DNA from 3 places in the Bradyrhizobium sp. 40 genome. Region 1 is predicted to be linked to each of the others. Evidence: predicted binding sites of a transcription regulator. Region 1 holds the regulator's gene; each other region holds the start of a gene.
What was found. The regulator LexA, encoded in region 1, represses DNA repair genes until DNA is damaged. The targets are predictions, from matches to a motif close to TGTTCNNNNTGTGTTCNG.

Region 1 (9,538 bases):
CGACCGCATTCGCGGTTTGGCCGTGCAGGAAGTCGTAGGCCGTATGCAGGGCCTTGTCGTCTTTCGCCTCCGGCGGGACATAGGACTGCGATCCGGTCTGCTCGGTGCCATCGGCCGCCTGGAGATGGCCGCGCATCTGGGACTCCGCCATGGTGTCCATCCGGCCCTTCAGCTCGGGCGGCACGTCCTGGAGGATCTCGATGTCGGGCGCGATGCCCTGGGCCTGGATCGAGCGGCCCGAGGGCGTGTAGTAGCGCGCCGTGGTCAGCGCCAGCGCGCCGTTGCCCGCGCCGAGCGGGATGATGGTCTGCACCGAGCCCTTGCCGAACGAGCGCGTGCCGATGATGGTCGCGCGCTTGTGATCGTGCAATGCGCCGGCCACGATCTCGGAGGCCGAAGCCGAGCCGCCGTTGACCAGAACCACCAGCGGTTTGCCCTTGGTGAGGTCGCCGCCATGCGCGGTGAAGCGCTGGGTCTCCTCGGCGTTGCGGCCGCGGGTCGAGACGACTTCGCCACGCTGCAGGAACGCGCTCGACACCGACACGGCCTGGTCGAGCAGTCCGCCCGGATTGTTGCGCAGGTCCATCACGTAGCCGACCAGCTTCTCCGGCGGAACGTCCTTCGAGATCGATGCGATCGCCTTCTTCAGGCCGTCGGTGGTCTGCTCGTTGAACGAGGTGACGCGGATATACCCGATATCGCCGTTCTCGACGTGGAAGCGCACGGGGCGCACATGGATGATCTCGCGCTTGATCGCGACGTCGAGCGGGGCGTCGGCTCCCTTGCGCACGATCGTGAGCTTGGTCTGGGTCTCGACCGGCCCCTTCATCTTGTTGACGGCCTGCTCGAGCGTCATGCCCTGCACGGCATCGCCGTCGATCTTGCTGATGAGGTCGCCCGACATGATGCCGGCCTTGGAGGCCGGCGTGTCGTCGATCGGCGAGACGACCTTGACCAGCCCCTCCTCCATCGTGACCTCGATGCCGAGCCCGCCGAATTCGCCGGAGGTAGTCTCCTGCATCTCGGTCCAGGCCTTGTCGTTCATGTAGCGCGAGTGCGGATCGAGCGAGGTCACCATGCCGGTGATCGCACCTTCGATCAGCTTGGCATTGTCAGGCTTCTCGACATAGCTCGCCTTCACCCGCTCGAACACTTCGCCGAACAAATTGAGCTTGGAATAGGCGTCGTCCGCGCTCGCTGCCGCCCGTGCCGCCCACACGCCGCCGTGCGGACTGGCTACCAGAAGGGTCAGACACGCTCCGGTGAGCGCGCCCATTGGAAACAGCAGGGTTTTCCGCATGGATAGACTGGCCTTTTTGCTTCGCGGTTCGGTGGGGCTGGGGAGCCGCCATGCAAATGGCGATCCAGCCTGCTTCTCACAATACCATTCTGGTTTCTTCAAGGCCGGGATGCCACGCCGGCGGGTACACCGTAAAAATCCCATCGTCGGGGCCTAAACTTTTGGCAACGTTGCAGGACCCGGTTCGTGCGCAGCGGGGACGGCCGGCCGGCCCACGCCTTGCAGCCATGCCATTTTAGGATGGTTTTGGCGACCTGGACGGGTTAGGCGATGAGGTAAGGCTTCAAATTCTCGGGAGGATAACAATGAACGAAGCACCCCGCATCCAGCCGGACAGGAACGTCGAACTCGGCGCCAGCACCGAGCCGTTCCAGAATCTGCACGAATTCATCCGGAAAGCGCGTTCCAACCTCAACCAGAATGCCTGGGATTATATCGTCGGCGCGGCCGAAACCGAGACCACGATGCGTCGCAACCGCATGGCGCTGGACGAGATCGCCTTCCGCCCGCGTGTGCTGCGCGATGTCCGCAAGGTCACCGGCTCGGTCGAGCAGTTCGGCCGCAAGATGCGCCTGCCGGTGGTGCTCGCCCCCGTCGGCGCGCTCGAGATCTTCGATCCGGATGGCGCCGCGAGCGTGGCACGCGCCTGCGGCACTTTCGGTGCGGCGCACATGCTCAGTTCAGTGTCCGAGCCCGGCCTCGAGAAGACCGCCGAAGGTGCGCCCGACGCGCTGCGGCTCTACCAGCTCTATGTGCGCGGCGACGACGCCTTCGTCGCCGACGTCGTCAGCCGGGCTGAGAAGAACGCCTATGCCGCCTTCTGCCTGACCGTCGATACCGCTCATTACAGCCGTCGCGAACGTGACATCGCCAAGCGCTACGTTCGCGAGAGTCGCCTGCGCGCCACCGGCGGCGATTACCAGAAAGGTCTGGAGTGGCGGACCGTGAAGATGATCAAGGACAAGTTCAAGATCCCGCTGATCCTCAAGGGCATCGCGACGGCAGAGGACGCGCTGATCGCGATCGATCACGGCGTCGAATGGATCTACGTCTCCAACCATGGCGGCCGTCAGCTCGATCACGGTCGCGGCGCCATGCACGTGCTGCCCGAGATCGTTGACGCCGTGAACGGCCGCGCCAAGATCATGGTCGATGGCGGTGTCTGTCGCGGCACCGACATCGTCAAGGCGATCGCAGCGGGCGCCGACCTCGTCGGCATCGGCCGGCTGCAATGCTGGGCGCTGGCGGCGGCCGGCGAAGCCGGCGTGGCGCGCATGCTGGAGCTGCTCGAGGACGAAGTGCTGCGCTGCCTCGGCCTCTTGGGTGCGACCTCGTTCGCCGAGGTCAACAAATCCTGCCTGCACCACGCGACCGCAACCAACGCGCCGAGCGTGTTCAGCGCGTTTCCACTGTTCGACCACGAGCCATATCGATACTGAGTGAAAGGATGCAGGTGACATCGCTCTCTCCCGGCAGCGCGGATGCGCTTCTGTTCGATCTCGGCCGCGTGGTGCTCGATATCGATTTCTCCAAGGCGATCGCCTGCTGGGCGGGACACGCCGGCTGCAAGCCCGAATCCATCGTCGCGCGCTATGTGCGCGACAGCGAAGCCTATCGGTTGCACGAGATGGGCAAGATCAGCGATGAGGACTATTTCGCCTCATTGCGAGCGTCGCTCGGAATCGGCATTTCGGACGCGCAGTTCCTGGAAGGCTGGAACGCGATCTTCGCCGGCGAAATGCCTGACATCGCCGAGCTGCTGCCGCGGGCAGCGAAGCAGATGCCGCTGTACGCTTTCTCCAACACCAACCGGCCACACGTGGACCATTTCTCAAGGGAATATGCCGACCTCCTCGGCCATTTCCGCGAGCTGTATTTGTCGTCCAGCATCGGCCTGCGCAAACCGGATGCCGAGGCCTTCGACCACGTCGTCGCGGCGATCGGCGTGCCCGCCAGGCGTATCGTGTTCTTCGACGATCTTGCCGAAAACATCGAGGGAGCGCGGGCGCGCGGCTTGACGGCCGTGCATGTGACCTCGCCGCGTGATGTGGGGAACGCATTGAAAGCATTGGGCATCTGACGACGATCTGCCGCCGCGAGACCCCCGGAGATGCGGCCCAACGCGACTAATTTTGAAGAAGTTTAGGAACCCGATCACTTTGTGCATTTTTATACAGAGTTCCCGGAACGGAATACCGTCTTCCGGACTCTAGAGTCCGTTGGGACTTCTACAGACGGATGCATCATCGTGTTGGGCAAAACCTACCTCACCAAGCAGGCCTCACTTCTTCTTGAATTCGCCAGGACAACTTCAGATTCGGATCTTTCCGCCAAGCTTGTGAGCAAGGCCGCCGACCTGAAATCCCAGGCCGATCCGCTGCCCGACAAGGATCAGGGACCCAAGGCGCCCGACGTAACTCACGGGCAGCCAGGGAGCTGATCGATGCGGGCCGGGGCGCTCGTCGTTCTCGTCTTGCCATGACCATTGTCCTGCCGATCTGGCACGTTCTTCGGATCATGCCGCAACGCGCTTGATCCTGCCTTCCGGAACAATGCGGTGGGATGACTGCACCCGCTCGGCTGTTTTGCCTCTGCGCCCGCGCTCGGCTAGAAGACGTGCGGAACATTCGCCCGAACGTGCCGAGCAGGAGTTTTCGCCGTGGCCTTGATGCCGGTTTCCGACGCGCTTGCCGCGGTGCTGGCGGGTGCAGAGCCGCTGCCGGAAGAAATGATCTCCCTCGACCAGGCCTACCATCGCGTGCTCGCGCGTGACGTCGCGGCGCGGCGCACGCAGCCGCCGCAGGCGATGTCGGCGATGGACGGCTACGCGGTGCGAGCGGCCGATGCCGCGACGATCGATTCGGAGCTCACCATCATCGGCGAAGTCGCGGCGGGCCGACCGTTCGCGGGGATGGTCGGCGCCGGCGAGGCCGTGCGGATCTTCACCGGCGGCGTCGTTCCCGGTGGCGCGGACGCCGTCGTGATCCAGGAGGACACCGTCGCCGCCGGCAAGCGTATCACGATCAAGGAAGCCGCGATCGCCGGTCGGCACATTCGCCCCGCCGGCGTCGATTTCCGCGAGGACGACGTGCTCCTGCGCAAGGGAAGCCGTCTCACCGAGCGCGACCTCGCGCTCGCCGCCGGGATGAATCATCCGCACCTTGCCGTTTGCGGGCGTCCGAAGGTCGCGATTCTCGCCACCGGCGACGAGTTGGTGATGCCGGGCAGCACGCCCGGCCACGGCCAGATCGTCTATTCCAACGGCTACGCCCTGCACGCGCTCGCCCGCAGCGAAGGCGCCGAGACCATCGACCTCGGTATTGCCGCCGACACGCTGGAGGCCACCACCGCCGGCATCCGCCGCGCCCGTGAGAGCGGCGCCGACATCCTGATCACGACCGGAGGCGCATCGGTCGGCGACCACGATCTGGTCCAGCAGGCACTGCGGGACGAAGGCATCGCGATGGCGTTCTGGAAGATCGCGATGCGGCCAGGCAAGCCGATGATGCACGGGCGGCTCGGCGCAATGGGCGTGATCGGTCTGCCGGGCAATCCCGTGTCGTCCTACGTGTGCGCTTTCCTGTTCATGGTGCCGCTGATTCGTGCCCTGTCGGGCCGTTCAGTGATTCACCATCGCCGTGAGCGCGCCGTGCTCGGCCGCGATGTCAGCGCCAACGACCAGCGCGAGGACTATCTGCGCGCGCATCTGGAGGAGCGTGACGATGGCACACGCGTCGTTCTTCCCGTCAATCATCAGGACTCTTCGCTGCTTGCGAATCTCGCTGCAGCGCAGGTACTTCTCGTGCGCGCACCGTTCGCGCCGAAGGCCGAAGCCGGCACGGCTTGCGAAGTGTTGCGGCTCCCTGTTTGAGCGCCCCGGCAATGCGCGTTCCGCCAACTTTGCTCTGTTCACGGTAAATTAAGCAGTTGCGGAACATGTATCGAACATATAGTGTCCGTTCATGATTTGTTTCGAGCATGTAGCGGCATATTGCCGAATTCAGCGTCTCGGAATCGGACGACATCAACCGGGGGACTTTGGTCGAGATGTTAACGCGCAAACAATACGAGCTTCTGCGGTTCATCAGTGAACGTCTGAAGGAAAGCGGCGTACCGCCCTCCTTCGACGAGATGAAGGATGCGCTCGACCTGCGCTCGAAGTCGGGCATCCATCGCCTGATCACGGCGCTCGAGGAGCGTGGCTTCATCCGACGCCTGCCCAACCGCGCTCGTGCGATTGAAGTCATCAAGCTGCCGGAGCTCCAGGCAGCCGCCGGCAGCCGCCGCGGCTTCACGCCGAGCGTCATCGAGGGCAATCTCGGTAAGGTGCGTGCGAGCTCCAGCCTGCCCGCGGACGAGGGCGAACGTCCCGTCGCGGTGCCGGTGATGGGTCGCATCGCGGCCGGCACGCCGATCGAGGCGTTGCAGACCCGCAGCCATACTATCAGCGTACCGCCTGACATGCTCGGCTCGGGCGAGCATTACGCGCTCGAAGTGCGCGGTGATTCCATGGTCGAGGCCGGCATCCTTGACGGCGACATGGCGCTGATTCAGCGCAACGAGAGCGCCGATACCGGCGACATCGTGGTGGCGCTGATCGACGACGAGGAAGCGACGCTGAAGCGCTTCCGCCGTCGCGGCGCCTCGATCGCGCTCGAGCCCGCCAACGCGGCCTATGAGGTCCGCATCCTGCCGCCCAACCGGGTGAAGATTCAGGGCAAGCTGATCGGGCTTTACCGGAAGTACTGATACCGGGAGTACTTGATACCGGAAGTGCTTGGCGCCGCGCGCGCTTCCGATCGGCATCGCCGGTCAGGGATTGGAGCGGATCATCGTCCGCTCCGGCTGGGTAGTCTTTCTGGTTCTGCACAGACTATCCGGCCCCTCCTTCGGCGCTGGCTCCTCGCGACGCCCACGAAGCGGAACTGGTTCGCGGCGCAAGTGTTCGAGGAAACAGCGGCCAGCGATCAAGCTCGACCGTTGCAGTCAAGCCGGCGATATTCGCGCACGCGCCTCCCGAATGCATCGCAACTCGCTTTGTTCCTATTGAATTCGGGAAAGATAATGTGATCGCGGCTCGCGGAAACCAGCCGCAGATTTGCCCACAACCAAGCAGAGCGTTAATGCATCAACTCTGATAGAGGCCTGCGCCTCGATTAAGAGACGCGGGTTGCTATCCCAGCATGAGGAGCACCCGATGTGTGACTACAGCCTGCATGCCGTCGCGTCGCGCCCCGCCGAAGTCGGCGAGACGATCGTCACGACAAGCTTCCGCGGCACCTCGACGCGCGGCTTCGCCTCGGCAGCCGATCCGTCTGTTGCCGTCTGCCTGCTGCCGGGAACGGAGCTCGCCTTCGCCGACGACGTGCGCTACGATAATCGCTGGATCTGGACGCGCACCATCAATTCCCGCGTGGGCAAGTTCGGCAAGATCGATCCGCACGTTCCCGACCGCCATCACGACGCGATCGAATTCCCCGACGGCAAATATGTGCTGGTGACGCAGCTCGTCGAAGGCCAGCGCGCGACCGTGCTGCAACTGCCTGTGACCCAGCCGGTGACGGAGCGCGAGCACAAGGCGCAGGTCATCGTCGACAGGCAGCCGACCGTCACGCGCCTGCCGATCGGCTGACGCAGCCGGCTACGAGGTCGGAGGTCAAGATTGAATCGCCATCGCCGGCCGTGGCCGGCGAGATGGCGCGGTTTGCGCCCAGTGAATCCGAGCAGATGCACCAATCCACTGCATTGCTCCGCACCGTCAGATCAATCGTCGGCCTGCAAGTCGGTCTCCGCCGGCGTTGCGTCCTTGATGCGGGGCGCGATCGCCTTGGGCGCAAGGCTGCCGTCGAAATCACCCTCGCCTGCGCCGGCTGGCAACCAGGGGCGGCTCGCGCCTCTCGCCCTCACCGCCTGAACCACAAAGCCGTCACCACGCTGCGTCAGCGCCAGCGCACTCTGGCTGGCGAGCCGTTGCCGATCGACCACCATCGCCGCGCAATCGGGCGGCGCGGGGCGTGTCGTCACCACCAGCGCGGCCCGACTACAATCGTCCGCGAGAGCGTCGACGCGCAGTGCCAGCGCGACCAACCTCCCGTCGGCCAGTGGCGTCACGCAGCCCGATTCGTCACAGGACACGCCATCGGCCAGCGAGGCTCTGCCGGCATCGCGCGGATCTGCGTCGGCAGCGAGCCACTCCTTGAGCAGAAAGCTGTCCTTGCTCGTCCTGATCAGGTGCAGATGTCCGTCCCTGCCCCGCACCGCGACGCTGGCGCCATCCCCGGCAATCAGGATGTCGGGCTGCCGCGCCGACAGTCCCCAGAGGATCGCTGCCAGCAGGACCAGGGCGCCGGACCAGCGTAGCGGCGTGCGCAACAAGCCTAGCACAATGATTCCCAGGCTCGCCGCGATCAGCGGCGTGATCCCGAACGCCGGGATGCGGCCGACCGCGCCCGGTAAGGCCGCGACCCAGCGCGAGACCGCGACCATCCACTCGATGCCGATCCCCATCAGCCACCAGAACACGCTGTCCAGCCCGAACGGCGCAGCAAGCAGCCCCAACAATCCCGCCGGCATCACCAGCGCCGAGACCACCGGCATCGCGCCGAGATTGGCAAGCACGCCAAACGGCGTGACACGGTGGAAATGGAAAGCGGCGTAGGGCGTGGTCGCAAGTCCCGCAATCAGCGAGGCCATGAACAGCATCGCGATCTCGCGGCCACCCCACATCGCAATGCGCGCGGTCGCCGAATGGTCCGGCGAGGCAAACAAATTGGGCATGCCGATCTGCACCAAGGCGACGAGCCCGAGCGTTGCCGCAAACGACATCTGAAAACTCGGATGCACCAGTGCTTCCGGCGCGACCGCCAGCACGATCAGCGCGGCGACAGCAAGCGTGCGAAAGGTGATGGCGCGGCGATCGACCATCACCGCGATCAGCACTACCGCCGTCATGAAGAACGATCTTTGCGTTGCGACCTCCGCGCCCGACAGCAGCAGGTAGAACGCAGCAGCGACCAGCGCGGCGGCCGCCGACCATTTCTTGATGGCGAAGCCGGCCGCAAGTCCCGGGATCAGAGCGAGCAGCGCCCGCACCGCGAAGAACACGACACCGGCAACGACGGCCATGTGATAACCGGAAATCGAGAGCACGTGGCCGAGACCGGAGATGAACATCGCATCGTTGACGGGCGTGGTGATCGCATCGCGCCGCCCGGTAAGCAGCGCGGTCGCGATCGCCCGGTTGTCGCCGTCGAGCGTCGCCCGGATGCGGGCATCGATCGCATCGCGCAGGCCTTGCATGAAGGCCGCATAACGCAGCCGCAAGCCGGCGGTCTCAGGCGGCGGCGCCACCGTGATTGCGCCCATCGCGAAGCCGGAGGCGCCGATGCCCTGGAAGAACATGTCACGCGAAAAGTCGTAGCTGCCGGGCCGCACCGGCGCGAGCGGCGGCATCAACCGTGCCTTCAGCTGAACGAAGCTACCGACCTCCGGCGCGGTGCCTTTGCGGACCGACAGGCGCACGCGCTCAAGCCTGACGTCGCTGCGTTGCGCCTCCATCGCAGTGACGCGCAGCACGAAACGATCGGTACGCTCGCGGATGTCGCGAGCCTCGACAAAGCCCGACAACGACACCGAATAGAGCGCCTTTGCCAGCACCGGGTGGGCGATGCGCGCCGTCTTCCAGGTCGCGACGGCAAAGCCGGCCGCGACCGCCGCGATCATGATGGCTGGGGCGAACAGCCGGCTCCGCCGCAACAGAGCCGCGCCAAGCAGGAGTGCGATGGCGGTCGTGGCAACGACCCACAGTACTGGCTCGTGATCGGCAGAGAAATAAAGCGCGATGCCGCAGCCAAACGCTACGGGCACCCACGGCAACAGCCGCCCGGCGCCAGCCTCGGCGCGTAGCCATGCGCGGAGGGTCTCGGCCAGCGATGTCCAGAGGTCGAGGCCTGCAGGCGCGAGGCCGCCCGCGGACGCGGTGCGGCCCGCGGGCCACGTCCCTGCGATCCCCTGCGACCGTACCGGCCGGCCCGGCTCCGCCATTTCGTGCACTCGATGATACGCAACGAAGTCAGAAGCTACCGGAACGTGCAGGCGGGCGGATAGCGGTACGGATCAGGAACGAAAGGTTGCGATCGCTACTTTTCCTCTTCCATCGTCACAGCGACATCGGCCTTGGCCGACAGCCGGACCTTGTTGCCCTCGATATCGGCGACGAGGCCCTTGTCGATGAAGTGA
Region 2 (9,538 bases), 2.1 Mb from region 1:
AAATTCCTCAAGCCCGCGATGGATGCGATGCGCGAGCTCTGCCGCGAGCGCTTCGAGCAGTTCGGGACTGCAGGCCACGCCAGCCGGATCAAGGTCGTTCCCTTGAGCGAGATGGCGCGGCGCTACCGCGCCGGAGAACTCGATCCCAGCATCGACGCCCGCGAGCCCGTCGCGGCCTAATCATTCAGAGAGAGAAGAGCAGGAGAGAGCCATGAATGCACATGCAGGAACCGTCCGCGGCAAGGAAAGATATCGATCGGGCGTGATGGAATACAAGCGCATGGGCTATTGGGAGCCTGATTACGTGCCAAAGGACACCGATGTCATCGCGCTGTTCCGCGTCACGCCGCAAGAGGGCGTCGACCCGATCGAGGCGTCGGCCGCAGTCGCCGGCGAATCTTCGACCGCGACCTGGACGGTGGTGTGGACCGATCGCCTGACCGCTGCCGAGAAGTATCGCGCAAAATGCTATCGCGTCGATCCGGTGCCGGGCACGCCGGGCTCGTATTTCGCCTACATCGCCTACGACCTCGACCTGTTCGAGCCTGGTTCGATCGCCAACCTCTCGGCCTCGATCATCGGCAACGTGTTCGGCTTCAAGCCGCTGAAGGCGCTGCGTCTGGAAGACATGCGCTTCCCGGTCGCTTATGTGAAGACGTTCCAGGGGCCGGCAACCGGCATCGTGGTCGAGCGCGAGCGGCTCGACAAGTTCGGCCGGCCGCTGCTCGGCGCCACCGTCAAGCCGAAGCTCGGCCTCTCGGGCCGCAATTACGGCCGCGTGGTCTACGAGGCGCTGAAGGGCGGGCTCGACTTCACCAAGGATGACGAGAACATCAACTCGCAGCCCTTCATGCACTGGCGCGACCGCTTCCTCTATTGCATGGAGGCGGTGAACCGTGCACAGGCGGCCTCCGGCGAGGCGAAGGGCACTTACCTGAACATCACCGCGGGAACGATGGAGGACATGTACGAGCGCGCCGAGTTCGCGAAGGAGCTCGGATCGTGCATCGTCATGATCGACCTCGTGATCGGCTACACCGCGATCCAGTCGATGGCGAAATGGGCGCGGCGCAACGACATGATCCTGCATCTGCATCGCGCCGGTCACTCGACCTACACGCGGCAGAAGAGCCACGGCGTGTCGTTCCGCGTCATCGCCAAGTGGATGCGGCTTGCCGGCGTCGACCACATCCATGCCGGCACGGTGGTCGGCAAGCTCGAAGGTGACCCGAACACCACGCGCGGCTATTACGATGTCTGCCGCGAAGACTTCAACCCGACCAGGCTCGAACACGGACTGTTCTTCGACCAGTCCTGGGCGAGCCTGAACAAGATGATGCCGGTTGCCTCCGGCGGCATCCATGCCGGCCAGATGCATCAGCTGCTCGACCTGCTCGGCGAGGACGTCGTGCTGCAGTTCGGCGGCGGTACCATCGGCCATCCCATGGGCATCGCGGCCGGCGCGATCGCCAATCGTGTGGCGCTGGAAGCGATGATCCTCGCCCGCAACGAGGGCCGCGACTATGTCCACGAAGGTCCGGAGATCCTGGCCAGGGCGGCCGAGACCTGCACGCCGCTGAAAGCTGCACTCGAGGTCTGGAAGGACGTCTCCTTCAATTATGAATCCACCGACACGCCTGACTTCGTGCCGACCGCGCTCGAAACCGTTTGAGGAGATTTGACATGAAGCTGACCCAAGGCTGCTTCTCGTTCCTGCCCGATCTGACCGACGACCAGATCACCAAACAGGTGCAGTATTGCCTGACCAACGGCTGGGCGGTGAACATCGAGTTCACCGACGATCCGCATCCCCGCAACACCTATTGGGAGATGTGGGGCCTGCCGATGTTCGATCTCCAGGACGCCGCCGGCGTGATGATGGAGCTCGCCGAATGCCGCAGAGTGCATGGCGACCGCTACATCCGCCTCAGCGGCTTCGACTCCAGCCATGGCTGGGAATCGGTGCGGATCTCGTTCATCGTCAACCGCCCGCCGCAGGAAGCCGAGTTCGAGCTGGTGCGGCAGGAGGTGGGCGGACGCGCGATCCGCTACACCACCGTGCGTCGGCAGCCCGCGCACGCGCCAACCTAACTCATTCTCCTCCGCGCGGAGCACTCCCTGCTCCGTTTCCTTGGCGGACCACTGCTTCGCCGCTCTCCCGCGGCGAAGCCCTTTTCTTCGAGGTGCCGATGCTGGATGTTCCCCATGCAATGACAACTGAGCCCGGCGAGACCAGTTTCGATCTCCGCAAGGAGGCCGAAGAGGCTGGAATCCCCGGCACGCTGCAACAGCTCGAGCAGGAGCTGATCGGATTGAAGCCGGTGAAGAGCCGCGTGCGCCAGATCGCGTCGCTCTTGCTGATCGAACGTATCCGGCAGCGTGCGGGACTGGCTTCGTCGCCGCCGACGCTGCACATGTCGTTCACCGGCAATCCCGGCACCGGCAAGACGACCGTCGCGTTGCGCATGGCAAAGATCCTGCACGGCCTCGGCTTCGTGCGGCGCGGGCAGGTGATCTCGGTGACGCGCGACGATCTCGTCGGCCAGTATATCGGCCACACCGCGCCCAAGACGAAGGAGATCCTGAAGAAGGCGATGGGCGGCGTGCTGTTCATCGACGAGGCCTATTATCTCCATCGGCCGGACAACGAGCGCGACTACGGCCAGGAGGCGATCGAGATTCTGCTGCAGGTGATGGAAAATCAGCGCGAGGACCTCGTCGTGATCCTTGCCGGCTATGGCGAGCGGATGACGAGCTTCTTCGCCTCCAATCCCGGCTTCCGTTCGCGCATCGCCCACCACATCGACTTTCCGGACTATGCGGAAGCCGAGCTGCTCGTCATCGCCGAGCTGATGCTGAAGGAACGGGGTTATCGCCTCTCGGCGGCGGCGCGTGAGGCGTTCGAGAAATATATTGCGCTGCGTCGGACCCAACCGTTCTTCTCCAATGCGCGATCTATCCGCAACGCCGTCGACCGCATCCGCCTGCGGCAGGCCGATCGCCTGGTATCCGATCTCGATCGCATGCTCGACATCGCCGACCTCGAAACGATCGATCCCATGGACGTCCTGGCGAGCCGCGTCTTCAGCGGCGGTGCCGACGCGCAGGGGAGTGCGAAGCCATGACCCGAGAAATCCTCATCGCGCCGTCGATCTTGGCTGCGGATTTTGCCCGCCTCGGCGAGGAGATCGCAGCGATCGACGCGGCGGGCGCCGACTGGGTTCATTGCGATGTCATGGACGGGCATTTCGTCCCGAACATCAGTTATGGCGCGGACGTCATCAAGGCGATCCGGCCGCTGACGAAGAAAATATTCGACGTGCATCTCATGATCGCGCCGACCGATCCTTATCTCGAGGCGTTTGCGAAGGCCGGCGCGGATCTCATTACGGTGCATGCCGAAGCGGGTCCGCACCTCGATCGCTCGCTTCAGGCCATCCGCGCGCTCGGCAAGAAAGCCGGCGTCAGCCTGTGTCCCGCCACTCCCGAAAGCGCGATCGAGTATGTGCTCGATCGTCTCGATCTCGTCCTGGTGATGACGGTCAATCCGGGTTTTGGCGGCCAGTCCTTCCTCGAGTCCCAGCTCGAGAAGATCGCGCGCATCCGAAGCATGATCGGCGACCGGCCGATCCGGCTCGAGGTTGACGGCGGCATCACGCGCGACAATGCCGCAGCCGTGGCCGCTGCGGGCGCCGATACGCTTGTGGCGGGTTCCGCCGTGTTTCGCGGCAGGAGCAGCGCGGACTATGCCGGCAACATTGCGGCCATCCGCGCGGCTGCGGAAGCGGGCAGAGTTCCGAACCTGCAACATAGTTCGGAGCGGACGATGCGAGCCGGTGAGCCCGCGCTCATCCGGTAGACTGCCGCCGGGTACACATTGGCCCGCGGCAGGGTTCCGAGGCGTTGAGGCCGCGGTGATTGGAACTTTCGCCCGAACACGCGTTTGCCTAGAATCACGCGCGTCACGCGCGCGGCGGGCGCAGCAAATCTTTTGCACAACCGCCATCGCCCTGACGCAAATAAGGGCAATAAGCTCTGTGAATGCGAGGGAGGGTCTCATGGATAACGTACGTCGCTACCGCGCGCTGGCGTCCCTCTGTCGTCAGCAGGCCGCCTACCGGCCGCTCCAGAGCTGGGAACTGCTCGGCCAGGCCGAACATTTCGAATATCTCGCCGAAGTCGAACTCAAGGCGCATTTCGACGCGTGCAATGCGCCACACGACGAGGACGGCGTCGAGGCCACGGCGTGGGAGAGGCCCGCCGCGGCGTGACGGTCCAACTTGTTCGAATAGGACCTGAACTTGCCGAGGCCGGCACCGCTCAAGGACGCGGTTATCAGCCCGAACGACGAGGCTTGCGACCGGCCCGTCCTGGATCAACCCTCGATTAATGCGACATCAACGTCGGGACGGTCATGGCTTCCAACATGGCGCGGGTGACGCCGCCGAGGAACCGTTCCTGCAATCGCGAATGGCCGTAGCCGCCCATGACCAGAAGATCGAGGCGCTCATCGGCTGCAAGCGACAGCATGGTCGGCTGAATGTCAGAGCGCGCGGCCGACAGGTTGACGGTGCGGGTCGACAGTCCGCGCCGGCCGAGGTGCCTTGCCAGATTGCGCGTCGAGACCTCGTCGGGAACCATGTCTGTTTCGTTGATCGCAATAATCACGATTTCCTCGGCGCGGGCCAGGAATGGTGCGGCGTCGCGCATGGCGCGCGCGGCGAGGCGGCTGCCGTCCCAGCAGATGCCGATCCGTTTCGCCTTGAACGCTCCATGGAAAGTGTAGGGCAGGAAAAGCACCGGGCCACCCGCCTGGAACAGGATCTCGCGGGGTACATCGTTGTCGAGTGAGCCTTGCGCCGGGTCCGGCTGGAGCACGATGCTGAGATCGTGCAGCCGCGCCATCTCGCCGAGCAAGCCGACCGCATCCCCCGGCATCGCCCCGAGCGGGTGGCATGTGTAGGAAATGCCGGCGTTCATCGCTTCGTTCTTGAATACCGCGAGCGCCGCCTCGGCCCGCTCCACTGCGCTCTCGCGCTCCATCTCGAACACCGCCGCCACTGCGGCGCCGCCCTCCATGATATAGGCCGCGCTGGTTGCCACATAGCCAACCGCGACTGCATCGAGATGGGCGTTGAGGCCCGCCGCGAGCGAGATCGAGCCGTCGATCACCGGGCGCATCGGGCGCTCGGTAGGGATGTGGACGAGAATGTCTTTGTACATGACGCGACTCCGACGGACATCGTCCGGTGGCGGCAGTCTTACACGGTGCGCAGGGGCCGCGTTGAGCTGCATCAAACGTGCAGCCTCGAGTTTTGGACCTTCGCCGGCCCCGGCTACTTTGCCAAGATTTAACCGCGCGGACGGGACGCCGTAAGGTGGCGACCGCCATGTTGGGTGCAAGGCGACTTACCCAACATGGACATATCGACATGAGCGATCACGTCAATTCCGACACCACAACGTCCCGCAAGGTCCTGAGGCCGCGCCGGCTCGCGCTGCTCGGCACCGTGGCCGCGCTTGGCGTGGCCGTGCTGGCGACTGCACCTGGCTCTTCGCCGTTCAGCGCGAACTCCTTCATCGCGCCCGCCCAGGCCGCGGAGCCCACCGCGACACCGCCGGGCTTCGGCGACCTCGTCAGCAAGGTCAAACCCGCCGTCATCTCGGTGCGGGTCAGGATCGACCAGGACAACGACAAGAGCGCGATGCTGCAACAGAACCGGATGGATTCGGACGAGGCGACGCCGTTCGACCAGTTCTCGCGGCAATTCGGCTTCCGCGGCCCGGGTGGCATGGAGGGCATGCCGCGCCAGCACCGCCAGATGATCACGGGTGAGGGCTCCGGCTTCTTCATCTCCGCCGACGGCTATGCCGTGACCAACAACCACGTCGTCGATCACGCCGAGTCTGTGCAAGTGACGATGGACGACGGCACGATCTACAGCGCGAAAGTGGTCGGCACCGATCCGAAGACCGATCTCGCGCTGATCAAGGTCGAGGGTAAGAAGGATTTTCCGTTCGTCAAATTCTCGGACCAGAAGCCGCGTATCGGCGACTGGGTCGTCGCGGTCGGCAATCCCTTCGGCCTCGGGGGCACCGTGACCGCCGGCATCGTCTCGGCCAGCGGCCGCGACATCGGCAACGGTCCCTATGACGACTTCATCCAGATCGACGCGCCGATCAACAAGGGCAATTCCGGCGGCCCGGCCTTCGACATGAACGGCAACGTGATCGGCGTGAACACCGCGATCTTCTCGCCCTCCGGTGGCTCTGTCGGCATCGGCTTCGACATTCCGGCCTCGACTGCAAAGCTCGTCGTCGCACAGTTGAAGGACAAGGGCGCGGTCACTCGCGGCTGGCTCGGCGTGCAGGTGCAGCCGGTGACGTCGGATATCGCCGACAGCCTCGGCCTCAAGGAGGCGCGCGGCGCGATCGTCGACAATCCGCAGGACGGCAGCCCGGCGGCGAAGGCGGGCATCGAGGCGGGCGACGTCATCACCGCCGTCAATGGCACCGCGATCAAGGATTCCCGCGATCTCGCTCGCACCATCGCCACCCTGGCGCCGGGCACGTCTGTGAAGCTCGACGTCGTCCACAAGGGCGACAGCAAGACGGTGACACTGGCGCTCGGCGAGTTGCCGAACGAGCGGCAGGCCAGAGCCGACGAGGGCAAGTCGCAGCCGGATGCCGGCATGCCGCCGCGTCTCGGACTCAGCCTGGCTCCGGCCGGCGACGTGCAGGGCGCCGGCCAGAAGGGCGTCGTCGTCACTGAAGTCGATCCGCAAGGGCCGGCCGCGCAACGCGGCATCCAGACCGGCGACGTCATCCTCAATGTGGGCGGCAAGGCTGTCGCCAATATCGGCGATGTCCGTTCGGAGCTGGCGCAGGCGAAATCGTCCGGCAAGCGTAGCGTGCTGCTGCAGGTCAGAAGCGCGCAGGCGACCCGTTTCGTCGCGGTGCCGCTCGCATAAGGCGAACGTCGATCGGCGCAACTCCAAAAAGGCGGCCCCCCGGGCCGCCTTTCCTGTTCGCCTTCAGGATTCCGGATGTCCGCCGATAACATTCTCGTTAACGGCAGGGAGGATGACCCGGTTCGTCCGAAAAAGCCGTGTTCGCTCATCACAATTTCGGATCTCGTAGGGACTCGGCGGCAATGAAGCCGCCGGGACGATTGCAAGCGTGGAACTTCGAACTTGCCGCCGCTGAGCCGGCCGGCAATTCGCATTTGATCGGTGCCGACATGGATCGATTGAAGCTCTCGCTGAGGACTGCGCTGCTCGTGGCGCCATTCGTGCTGTGGGGCGGAATCGCTCTCGGGCGTGACGACGGCCGCTACGCGGATTCTCCCCTCAAGCCATGGTTCGACGGTCTGCGCAGCCATCTCGGTCCGTGCTGCTCAGATGCGGATGGGTTTGCCGTCGCCGATCCCGATTGGGACTCGCACAATGGACATTATCGCGTGCGGCTCGACGGCGAGTGGGTCGACGTCCCGGACGAAGCCGTGATCACCGAGCCGAACCGGGCCGGCCGCACCATGGTGTGGCCGGTGAAGACCGCGTTCGGCGTTTCGATCCGCTGCTTCATGCCGGGCAGCATGATCTGACGGAGGTCAGCGCGACCGTTTGGAGGATTTGCGCTTCGACGTCTTCTTCGAAGTCTTTCTCGAAGTCTTCTTGGATGTTTTCCGAGATGTCTTCTTTGACGTCTTTCGCTTCGCGGCTTTCTTCGGGACCTTCTTGCCCTTCTTGCGCGCTTTCGACAGGCCGATCGCGATTGCCTGCTTGCGGCTCTTCACGCGTCCGCCTCGACCGCCCGGTCCGCTTTTCGCGGTACCTTTCTTGTAGCGCTTCATCTCGCCTTCGACGTCGCTGCCGGAGCTGCGCGAGTAGCGGCGCTTCTTTGCCTTGCGTGCCATGCATGTTCTCCCTTGGCCTGGGAAAACAATCCGAGACAGGCATGGTTCCGAAAGCGCGCATGCACGTCCCGGATACGCGGCTTAGTCTAGAACGAATCCGCCAGCTCGATCTCGGCTTCCAGCACCTGAATGCGCCGTGCTGCCTCGCTGGAGGACAGATCCCGCGCATATTGCGCGGGCTGATACGCCTCTTCGCTCAGCCGTTTCAGCCGGAGGCCCTGCGCCCGCGTCATCTGCTCGGTGAGGAAAGTCTTGGCGGTGAGGAGAGTCTTGGCGTCGTATTTACCCTGAACCTGCATGTCGCTTCTCCCTTCTGAAATCGTGACTTGACTATATGTTCTTATTTTGTTCTAACAAGTCATGGACAACAGAATTAATGAAATTCGACGTAAAATCAGCGCCTTGAGGCTTGAAATGGCCGATGTCGAGGCGTCCGTGCGCGAGCTCGTCGAGCGCGATCGCGACTGCACAGAGAAGGCCTTGGCGCAGATGGATCTGCGCCGAAAAATCAATCTGCTGATCGGCGAATGGAAGGCTGCAGGTGGCGGCGATGTCCTGCCGAATGTCCGCGACAGGATGAGCCTTCGTTCCGCGAAGGCATTAGGTAGTCCTCTGCGCGTGATCGCGCGCCGCTGAAAGCTTTGGGAGCGCACGGTGGAGGAAGACCCGGATGCGTACCGGATTCTAAAGCTGCGCGCCGAGATTCTCGAACTGGGCTCTGCCATCCGGCAGCTGCAACGGGAGGGGCTCGACGACGCCGCGGCCCAGCTCTTGATCGCGCGCAAGCGCGCACGACTCGATCATCTGGTGAGAGCTGATTCCGGCAGCGTCCATCCTGACATCCTGGGAAGCCATCGGAGCTGAAGCCTGCGCGCAACGCGGCCCGAGAAAAGTTTGTTCGAACACCATAAGCAAAAAGGCCCCGCGATCGCGGGGCCTCTATGAGTTGGGCGAACAAAACCTACTTGGTGTTGCTCATGCCGCCCTTGTTGTTCGTCATGGTGCCGCCCTGATCGGAGCCGGGACCGGAGCCGCCCTGACCGGAGGGATCAGCACCCTTGGAGGACTTGGTGTTGGCGCCTGTGGTGGTTTGCGACGATGACATCGAGGATCCGTGTTTTGCCTTGTGCGACTTAGCCTGCACCGCGAACGGCGCGGCGGTGAGGCCGGTGGCCAACATCACGGCAAGAGCGAGCTTGGTGGTCTTCATGTGCGGGAACTCCCTGAGTTGAATTGACGCAGGCAGCCAACTGCTATTCGTCGCAGGAGTTCCGAACAAAGAAGTTCCGGTAAATCTCGCATCCTTCAAGATTGCTTGTCTTCTGCGAGGATGAATACGACGCCGGTGAGTGTCGCCCCGATCGCGAACGTCGTCACCAATGTGAGGGCGAAAACGACAACGGCCTGGCTTCCGCCGTGACTCAGCAAATTGGCGACGGCTGGATTGGACAGCACGAGCAAGAGGCTGAAAGCGAGCCCTAAGGCTGCGCCCATCATGGCGTGCGTCATCAGCTTGACGAGCCCGCTCGGAGAGATCAGGTCCGACGACTTTTTCGCGCGCATGGAACTCTATCCCGATCTCGCAAGCAACGCCTGCGACACGCGCCGGTTCCACCCGCATGA
Region 3 (9,538 bases), 2.8 Mb from region 1:
TCGGACGATCCTGGTCGGGCAGGAACTTGCCGAGCGCATCGGTGTATTCCATCGCCGGCGTTTCCACAGGCTCGAACCCGTAGAGCTCGTAGACGGTGCGGATCTTTTCCACCATCTCGCGCGTCGCCCGGATCGCGGCGGGATCGCGATCCTCGAGCCCGCGCGGCAGGCGCGCCTTCAGTTTCTGGGGTTTTTTGGATTTTTCGGCCATGCGCGGCATTTACCAGCCGACGCGCGAAGCGGCAACTGCCGGGTAGGCCCTTACGGCTGCTCCATCCGTGCCCGCAGCGCATCGGCATCCGCTTTCGGCAGCGACTTCAGCGTTGGCTTGATGGTTTCGCCGCCGACGATCTTGCCGTTGCGCATGAACATCCAGTCCGAGATGTCGGCTTCAGTGAATTCGACCTTGTCGCCTGCCCGCTTGCCCGGCAGATCGCGTGGCTCGTTGGCGAAGAGGCCGGAATAGCCCCCATTGGGTAGCTTCTTCACCTCGGCCATCCAGATGTGCTCACCGCCTTTGCGGGTCGAAAAGTGCACCTTCAGGGCGTGCCCCGTTTCCGACGGTTTCGGCGCCTCGTAGGAGGCCCAGAAGGTCGGTAGCGTGCCGCGGGCGCGCGCGATCGCGGTGTTCATCTCCGGATCGGTGTTGCGCACGTCGACGACGGGCGAACGGCCCTCAGCGGAGACGTCCGGCTTGGGGCCGATGGTCAGGATGCCAAAGACGGTGACGCCGGTGATTGCGGCGAGAACGACCCATTTCAGGGACTGGGGAAGAGTGGATGTCATGATCGCAATGTCCGGAAAACTCGATGTCCAGGTATTCGAGGTCTCGGACTTTGTCGCACGATCATCGTGTCGCGTTCATTGCGCCTCTCTCTCCCCGCGAGCGGAGAGAGAGAGGGCAAAAATCAAGACAGATTGCGGATCCAGTTATGCGGATCGTTGGTGCGGCCGTACTGGATGTCGACGAGCTGCTTGCGCAGGCCCATGGCGACGGGGCCGGCGGCGCCGCCGCTGATCTCGAAATCGCCGCTCACTGAGCGCACCGTGCCGATCGGCGAGATCACGGCGGCCGTGCCGCAGGCAAACGCCTCCTTCAGCTTGCCGCTTGCCGCATCCTTGCGCCACTGGTCGAGCGAATACGGCTCCTCGCGCACGGTTTTGCCGGCGTCTTTGGCCAGCGCAATGATGGAATCGCGGGTGATGCCGGGCAGGATCGTGCCGAGCGGCGGCGTCGAGAGCGAGCCGTCGTCGAACACGAAGAACACGTTCATGCCGCCGAGCTCTTCGATGTAGCGGCGCTCGATCGCATCGAGAAACACGACTTGGTCGCAGCCGTGCTGGATCGCTTCGGCCTGGGCGCGCAGGCTTGCGGCATAGTTGCCGCCGCATTTGACGGCGCCGGTGCCGCCGACGGCAGCGCGCGTGTAGTTCTCGGACACCCAGATCGAGACTGGCGCGGGGCCGCCCTTGAAGTAGGAGCCGACCGGCGAGGCGATCACCGCGAAGATGTATTCGGACGACGGCTTGACGCCGAGGAAGGTCTCGCTCGCGATCATGAACGGGCGCAGGTAAAGGCTGCCCTCGCCGCCCGGCATCCAGGCGCGGTCGATGCGCACGATTTGCTCGACGGCCTCGATGAAGACGTCTTCGGGAAGCTGCGCCATCGCCATGCGGTCCGCCGAGTCCTTGAAGCGCCGCGCATTGGCGTCGGGGCGGAACAGGTTCACGCCGCCGTCGTCGCGCTTGTAGGCCTTGAGGCCTTCAAAAATTTCCTGGGCGTAGTGCAGGACGGCGCCGGCCGGATCGAGCTGGAAATTGGCGCGGGCCTCGACACGCGCCTCGTACCAGCCGCCCTTGGCCTGGTTGTAGCGGACCACCGCCATGTGATCGGTGAAGACCCGCCCGAAGCCGGGGTCCACCAGCTTGGCGACCCGATCCTTCTCGGGGGTCGGATTGGATGCGGGCTGGATGTCGAATTTCATGCTCATGTCCTTGCCTCCCGCTGCCGGTAGCGGCGCCGTTGTGGCACCCACCTGCCCCGATTTGGGCCCGGCTGGCTCAATTGGTTTCTGGCCGGACCGCCGCCAGCCTTGTTACGGCCGGTTTCCGTGGCCAGCATGTCACCGAGGACATGCTTTTGCGGAAGACGGAAGTCCAGTATGTTTTGCCGAAATGCCGTTCGACAATCGCACGGTTGATCTGCTCCGGCCGTCGCCGCCTGTCTGGCCCACTGGGGCCGCCTTGCTTCGATGCCCACCCGACGCGAAACGATCTAAAATTTCGTACGGGCCGATCGTTTTGTAACATTGAGACCAAGATACGTCAATATGCCTGACATAAATTTCGCGACTCCTTCTCAAGACGCTGCCGGGCCGCGGCCGGCCGCAGACGACGGAGGCAATTTGCGCTGGGATATCATCGAACTGCTGTTCTTCGCCTATCGCGATTTCGTCGGCGATCCCGACCAGGAACTGGAGGCGTTCGGCTTCGGCCGGGCCCATCACCGCGTCATGCACTTTGTTTATCGTTATCCCGGCCTCAAGGTCGCCGACCTCCTCAACGTCCTGCGCATCACCAAGCAATCGCTCGGCCGGGTGCTCAAGCAGCTCCTGGACGAGGGCTATATCGTCCAGAAGACCGGCGACAATGATCGCCGCCAACGCCTGCTGTTTGCGACACCGAAAGGCGAGGCGCTGGTGCAGAAGCTCGCCGGTCTCCAGACCACGCGCATCACCAAGGCGCTCGCCGAGATGGCGCCGCAGGATGCCGAAACCGTCAAGCGCTTCCTGCGCGCAATGATCGACCGCGACGATCCCGACAAGGTGCTCGAAACGATCTTCGCCACCGTCAATCAGGACAAGGAGTGACCGTGCCGCTCGCTGCCACGCTCGCACGCCCGCCGGCACGCCCCGCCGACGATGCTCCGCATCTCCTGCTGGTTGACGACGACCGCCGCATCCGCGACCTGCTCTCGCGCTTCCTTGCCGGCGAAGGCTATCGCGTCTCGACCGCCGCCAGCGCCAGCGACGCCCGTTCCAAGCTTTTGGGCCTGCACTTCGACCTCTTGATCCTGGATGTCATGATGCCCGGCGAGACCGGCTTCGATCTCGCCCGTTTCATCCGGACTTCGTCCTCGGTGCCGATCGTGATGCTGACAGCGCGGCATGAAGCCGAAGCGCGCATCGAGGGCCTGCAGATCGGCGCCGACGATTACGTCGCAAAGCCGTTCGAGCCGCGCGAGCTTGCGCTGCGCATCAACAACATCCTCAAGCGCGCTGCGCCGCCGCCGCAGGCCGCTGCAGTGGAGAAGATCGCGTTTGGCCCGTACATCTATCACCTGGACCGCGGCGAACTGCGCCAAGGCGAAGACGTCATTCACCTGACCGACCGCGAGCGCGAGATGCTGCGGATCCTGTCGGAGACACCGGGCGAGACCGTGCCGCGCAGCGCGCTAACCGGCAATGGCAGCGTCAACGAGCGCGCCGTCGACGTGCAGATCAACCGCTTGCGGCGCAAGATCGAGACCGATCCCGCCAATCCGCTGTTCCTCCAGGCCGTGCGCGGCATCGGCTACCGGCTGGTAGCCTCTCCATAAAGAGTGAAGCGCCACCGATGAGCACGATCGATAGCGGCCTGACGCTTTTGAAGAGCGCCGCCGGCCGCGTCTCCGCCGCCAATGGCTGGATGGGCAACGCCTTCAAGGGCTGGATGCCGACCGGCCTTTATGCGCGTGCGCTGCTGATCATGATCGTGCCGATGGTGATCCTGCAATCGGTCGTCGCCTTCGTGTTCATGGAGCGGCACTGGAACACGGTGACACGGCGCCTGTCGGCCGCGGTGGTGCAGGACATCGCCGCGCTGATCGACGTCTACAAGGGCTATCCGCAAGACAAGGATCGCGACCAGATCCGCCGCATCGCGCAGCAGCGCCTGGGCCTCGTCGTCGATTTCCTCCCGGCCGGCGACATGCCGCCGCCGGGACCCAAGCCGTTCTTCTCGCTGCTCGACCAGACGCTGTCGGTGCAGCTCGGCCGCCAGATCGGGCGCTCCTTCTGGATCGACACGGTCGGCCGCTCCAATCTGGTCGAGATCCGGATCCAGCTCGACGACGCCGTGATGCGCGTGTTCGCGCAGCGCAGCGCCGCCTATGCCTCGAACTCGGAGATCTTCCTGTTCTGGATGGTCGGAACGTCCTCGATCCTGCTGATCGTCGCGGTGCTATTCCTGCGCAACCAGATCAAGCCGATCCTGCGACTTGCCGACGCCGCCGAGAGTTTTGGCAAGGGCCGCGAGGCGCCGAATTTCCGCCCGCGCGGCGCGCGCGAGGTGCGGCGCGCGTCGGTCGCCTTCCTCGAAATGAAGTCGCGCATCGAGCGGACGATGGAGCAGCGCACCGCGATGCTCGCCGGCGTCAGCCACGATCTGCGCACGATCCTGACGCGGTTCAAGCTCGAGCTGGCGCTGATCGGCGACAGCCCCGAAATGGAGGGCATGCGCAAGGACGTCGACGAGATGTCGATGATGCTCGAGGACTACCTCGCGTTTGCTCGCGGCGATTCCGGCGAGCAGTCGCAGCCGACCGACATGGCCCAGGCGCTCGAGGAGCTGCGCAGCGACGCCGAACGCCACGGCCACACGGCGACAGTCGCATTCAACGGGCTGCCCGTGGTCACGGTGAAGCCGGCCTCGTTCAAGCGCTGCCTTGCCAACCTCGTCACCAACGCCGCCCGCTACGGCAAGAGCATCGCCATCACCGGCCAGCGCGATCACCGTTATTTGACCGTGACGGTTGACGACGACGGGCCGGGCATTCCCGCCCATTTGCGCGAAGAGGTGTTCAAGCCGTTCCTGCGGCTGGACAACGCCCGCAACCAGGATGAAGGCGGCACGGGCCTCGGCCTCGCGATCGCCCGCGACATCGCCCGTTCGCATGGCGGCGACATCACCCTTGGCGACAGCCCGATGGGCGGATTAAGAGCGAGCGTGCGGATACCGGTGTAACCGGTGATGTAGCCCGGATGGAGCGTAGCGAATCCGGGATTCTTTCTTCGCGATCGATGCACCGGTCCCGGATTTCGCTTCGCTCCATCCGGGCTACGATCTTCCTTACTTCGGCAACAGCGCTTTCAGCTTGTCCATGTCACGCACGTTCATCTTGAAGCCGCCGGGCATCACGATGTCGCCGGGCTTCTGGTCCGGCTTGCAGGCGCCCAGCCATTTCGCTTCGAGCTGCATGGTCGTGTCGCGGCCTGCCGCGCCGGCGGCGCCACCTTGCGCGTGCGACGACGTCTTCACCGTATAGGCCGAATTGAAATCGCCGGTGATCTCAGCATGCGAGGTCGTGCTGATGCCGGCGACATTGCACTCGGAATCGCTGACATAGCCGGTCGCGGTCTTCTTGATATCCTGCTTGGCGCAGATCTGCTTCGCCATCGGGGAGATGTTGTTGTTCATCTCCTTGTCGACGGTCTCGTCGGTGCAGTGCTGCATGGTCATCTCGGGCACCGGCGTGCCGGTCCTGACCATCTTCAATTCCCACAGGCCCGCCTTGCGCACCGGCAGGTCGTCAGCGCGGGCGCTGGCTGCCGACAAGACGAGGCAAAGTGCGGAGCCGAGCAAAGCGAGTTTGCGCGTCATGTCGGAAGCTCCCGGCTGCGATGGCGGCGTTGCGAAAGCGCCTCAGTAGAGTGTGCGGATCGGCTGGTCGGCCGCGCCATAGGGCACCCAGCGGCAGGAGAACGAGATGTAGCCGCCCTCATAGGCCTGCACCGCCAGGAATTTGGCGACCTTGCCATAGCGCGCGCAGTGATCGACCGCGACCTGCCGCGCATCGACCTGGGTTGCCATCGAATAGGCGATGATGCCGCCAGTGTCGTTGCCCTTGAACGGGGGCACCGGAAGCAGATCGGCGCGCGCCGACTGGCTCGCCATCATACCCAAGGCAAGTAGGCCCGCGGCCGCAATGATTCGCATTCCCGTCACTCCGATTGGTTGGCGGCAGTTTACGGTGTCGGCGCGGCGGTGGAAAGAACGGATGGTCGGTCCAACGCAGCATTGCGGTCAACTCGTCGGCAAGTGTTGCCGCGCTGCACTTGACCTCCCCCGGCCTTCGCGGCACCGTCCGACCCTTGCAGATCATGCTGTCTGGATCATCCATGCGCGCCTCGACCTTCCTGAAATCGCTCCGCTTTGCCGCCGTGCTCGGCCTCCTGTTCGGGGCGCTGTCGCTCGGTGAGGCCAGGGCCGCCAATCCGCTGGAGCTGAATTTCTGGCTGAGCGGGCCGCGTTATGACGGCAACGTCTCCGAATGCGACCGGGCGCTGCCGACGATCGCCAGCCAGTTCTGGGAGAAAGAAAGCTCGTTCTGGAATTCCTCGTTGAAGATCACCGGCTTCGCCGCGGTTCACGAGACCGCGTTCCGGCCTTGGGCATCGGATAACATCCCCCGCCGCTATTGCACCGGCGAGGCCATGCTCACGGACGGCAAGATGCGCAAGGTGCACTTCTCCATCGTCGAGGATGGCGGCTTCGCCGGCTACGGCCAGGGCGTCGAATGGTGCGTGGTCGGGCTCGACCGCAACTGGGCCTACAACCCGGCCTGCCGCGCCGCCAAGCAATAATTGCTCTGATCCGGACCCATCAGGCGGCCCAACGATGGTCGCCCGAAATTTGTTCTTGAAATGTTCCTATCGCCTGCTAGGCTCGTCTGCACAGTCTAGTTGAGGGGCGTCGCCATGTTTCATTCCAGATTGCACTCGTTCTCCCGCCTGATGATCTCGCTGACGCTTGCGGCCGGGCTGGCTGCACTGGCCGGCGGCGCAAAGGCCCAGGACAAGCGGCAGAACACGCCCGGCGAATTCGATTTTTATGTGCTGTCGCTGTCGTGGTCGCCCTCCTTCTGCGAAGAGGCGGCGGAGCGCGGCGGCCGCTCGCAGACCCAGTGCAGCGGACGGCCCTACGCTTTCGTGGTGCACGGTTTGTGGCCGCAATATGAGAACGGTTTTCCGGAATATTGCCAGCGGCCGTCGCCGCGGCTGAACCGCAGCATCGTCTCCTCCATGCTCGATCTGATGCCGGCGCCGGGGCTGATCTTCAACGAATGGGACAAGCACGGCACCTGCTCGGGGCTCGCCGACCGCAGCTATTTCGAGACGATCCGGAAGGCGCGCGCCGCGATCAAGATTCCGGCCGAATATCTCGATCTATCGCAGGCCAAGGCCGTGGCGCCGGCGGAAGTGGAGGAGGCCTTCATCAAGGCCAATCCGGGCCTCAGCAATGCCGCCGTCTCGATCACCTGCAACCGGACGCGGCTATCGGAAGTCCGCATCTGCCTCAGCAAGGACTTGCAATTCCGCGCCTGCGAGGAGATCGACCGCCGCGCCTGCCGTCGCGACCAGGTGGCGATGCCGCCGATCCGGGGTGGGTAGCCCAGGCGTCGTGCCTCTTTGCTCAGGGCCTCACGTGGCGTAGTGCTCTTGCATGAATTATCGCCACGCCTTCCATGCCGGCAGCTTCGCCGATGTCATCAAGCACATCGTGCTGGCGCGCATCATCACCTATCTCCAGGACAAGCCGGGTGCGTTCCGCGTCATCGACACCCATGCCGGCGCCGGCCTCTACGATCTCGAAAGCGACGAGGCGCGTCGCGGCGGCGAGTGGCTGACGGGCATTGCGCGGCTGATGCAGGCGCGGCTGTCGAACGACGCCATGGCGCTGACCAAGCCCTATCTGGACATCGTCCGCGCCTTCAATCCGAAGGGCGAGCTCAAGGCTTACCCGGGCTCGCCGCTGATCGCACGCGGCCTGCTGAGGCCGCAGGATCGCCTCTTGCTCTGCGAGCTCGAGCCGAAGGCGCGCAAGGCGCTGATCGGTGTGCTGCGCCACGACGAACAGGCCCGCGTGGTCGACCTCGACGGCTGGATGGCGCTGCCGGCTTTCGTGCCGCCGAAGGAACGGCGTGGGCTCGTGCTGATCGATCCCCCGTTCGAGGCGAAGGACGAGTTCGAAAAGCTCGAAGAGGCCTTCTCGACGGCTTTCGCGAAATGGCCGACCGGTATCTATGTAATCTGGTATCCCGCCAAGAGCCGGCGCGCCACCGACGCGCTGGTGCAATCAGTGGCGCGGCTCGCAGCCGCAGCAAAACCGCCGGGAAAATGCCTGCGCCTCGAATTCAGCGTGGCGCCACAAGCCGACGGCGCAGCCCTCACCTCCAGCGGGCTCTTGATCGTCAATCCCCCTTACACACTGCACGGCGAGCTCAAGACGATCCTGCCCGAGTTGGAAATGCCGCTCGGCCAGGGGGGCGCTGCCAGATTCCGATTAGAGGTGCCAAGGCCGTAACACTCCGGCATCTTGGGAAAAATATGCAGGAGCGGTGGTCAATCTGCAGAGAACCGTATTATGCTGTTGCGGTGACTGGCTTTACGTTCCGCTTCCGCGAATGGTTGCGGCGGAGTGAAGGCCTAAGAAAGATCCAGTCGGACCGAATGGTCTGCCCAAGGATGGCCAGCTCCCGGGCTTCGTAAGGCCCGGTCATGTCGTGACGTGCGTCTGCGTCACGACGGAGGAGCAATGAGGGGGAGTTTCCCGATGGCCATGACGGGAACGGTCAAGTTTTTCAACGGTGAGCGCGGCTACGGATTCATCAAACCGGACGACGGGGGCCGCGACGTCTTCGTGCATATTACTGCTGTGGAGCGGGCCGGACTGAAGGACCTTGCCGAAGGACAGCGTATTACTTTCGAAGTCGAACCGGACAAGAAGGGCAAGGGGCCGAAGGCGGTCGATTTGGTCATCCTTCCCTAGCGAGTCCGACGCGAAACACCGGCGCAAAAAAAATCCCGGCCGCGAGCGGCCGGGAGGCTGTAGTCCGGTATTTTCTTCTTTGGGTATCAGAAGTGATAGTTCACGCCTGCGCGCACAACGCTGGCGCTATAGCCGTTTGACACGCCTGTAATCGCGAACTGACTCGTCGACAGATCGATGTAGAGATATTCGAGCTTGGCGCTCCAGTTCGGCGCGAAACCAACTTCCGCGCCGGCACCGATGGTCCAGCCGGCGCTGGTATGCGACTCCGTCCAGCCGAACGTCTGCGCGCGCAGCTCGCCGAAGGCGAGGCCCGCCGTGCCGTAGAACAGCACGTTGCTGAGGGCATAGCCCGCGCGGCCGCGCAGGGTGCCGAACCACGGATTGGAGAACTTCCACGGCGCGAAGGTGTCGTCGGCACCAGCGGCCTGGATGTCGCCCTCGACGCCGAACACCCACGGGCCGTTCTGGAAATTGTAGCCGGCCTGAACCCCGCCGACGAAGCCCGACGGTTTTGCGGGATTGTTGTTCACCGAGCCCCATTCGTAGCCGAGATTGGCACCGAGATACGGACCGGCCCAGCTATAGGCGTTGAGCGGCTGATTGACCGTGTAGGGCGCACGCTGCCCGTAATTGAGATCGGCGGCCCCTGCCGAAGCCGTCCAGCCGACTGCAGCCAACGCGGCTGCGCCCACAACGAGCCTCTTCATCACATACTCCAACGCAACTG

Region 2: IVB40_RS27050 (DUF3072 domain-containing protein) is a predicted target of LexA. The motif match lies at 8,251-8,268, and genes of this name have one in related genera.
Region 3: IVB40_RS30310 (ribonuclease T2) is a predicted target of LexA. The motif match lies at 6,674-6,691, and genes of this name have one in related genera.

Annotation. Positions count from the first base shown of each region.
Region 1 covers NZ_CP064688.1:3,540,187-3,549,724, reverse strand. The annotation lists gene IVB40_RS17250 (S41 family peptidase) at 1-1,300, opposite strand, end outside; gene IVB40_RS17245 (alpha-hydroxy acid oxidase) at 1,606-2,739, shown strand; gene IVB40_RS17240 (HAD family phosphatase) at 2,748-3,380, shown strand; gene IVB40_RS17235 (hypothetical protein) at 3,549-3,740, shown strand; gene glp (gephyrin-like molybdotransferase Glp) at 3,960-5,171, shown strand; gene lexA (transcriptional repressor LexA) at 5,348-6,049, shown strand; gene IVB40_RS17220 (hypothetical protein) at 6,498-6,932, shown strand; gene IVB40_RS17215 (ComEC/Rec2 family competence protein) at 7,064-9,343, opposite strand; gene IVB40_RS17210 (DUF2171 domain-containing protein) at 9,439-9,538, opposite strand, start outside.
Region 2 covers NZ_CP064688.1:5,621,756-5,631,293, reverse strand. The annotation lists gene fba (class II fructose-bisphosphate aldolase) at 1-180, shown strand, start outside; gene IVB40_RS27095 (form I ribulose bisphosphate carboxylase large subunit) at 212-1,672, shown strand; gene IVB40_RS27090 (ribulose bisphosphate carboxylase small subunit) at 1,684-2,091, shown strand; gene cbbX (CbbX protein) at 2,190-3,125, shown strand; gene rpe (ribulose-phosphate 3-epimerase) at 3,122-3,859, shown strand; gene IVB40_RS27075 (hypothetical protein) at 4,059-4,271, shown strand; gene IVB40_RS27070 (universal stress protein) at 4,387-5,223, opposite strand; gene IVB40_RS27065 (Do family serine endopeptidase) at 5,433-6,971, shown strand; gene IVB40_RS27060 (hypothetical protein) at 7,241-7,603, shown strand; gene IVB40_RS27055 (DUF6496 domain-containing protein) at 7,610-7,915, opposite strand; gene IVB40_RS27050 (DUF3072 domain-containing protein) at 8,002-8,214, opposite strand; gene IVB40_RS27045 (hypothetical protein) at 8,330-8,551, shown strand; gene IVB40_RS27040 (hypothetical protein) at 8,570-8,779, shown strand; gene IVB40_RS27035 (hypothetical protein) at 8,877-9,125, opposite strand; gene IVB40_RS27030 (hypothetical protein) at 9,221-9,478, opposite strand.
Region 3 covers NZ_CP064688.1:6,315,553-6,325,090, forward strand. The annotation lists gene hisS (histidine--tRNA ligase) at 1-211, opposite strand, end outside; gene IVB40_RS30270 (DUF2314 domain-containing protein) at 262-786, opposite strand; gene IVB40_RS30275 (branched-chain amino acid aminotransferase) at 909-1,991, opposite strand; gene IVB40_RS30280 (MarR family transcriptional regulator) at 2,331-2,870, shown strand; gene IVB40_RS30285 (response regulator transcription factor) at 2,867-3,598, shown strand; gene IVB40_RS30290 (ATP-binding protein) at 3,616-5,004, shown strand; gene IVB40_RS30295 (DUF3617 family protein) at 5,110-5,640, opposite strand; gene IVB40_RS30300 (hypothetical protein) at 5,683-5,976, opposite strand; gene IVB40_RS30305 (hypothetical protein) at 6,159-6,623, shown strand; gene IVB40_RS30310 (ribonuclease T2) at 6,738-7,430, shown strand; gene rlmJ (23S rRNA (adenine(2030)-N(6))-methyltransferase RlmJ) at 7,483-8,343, shown strand; gene IVB40_RS30320 (cold-shock protein) at 8,593-8,808, shown strand; gene IVB40_RS30325 (outer membrane protein) at 8,895-9,518, opposite strand.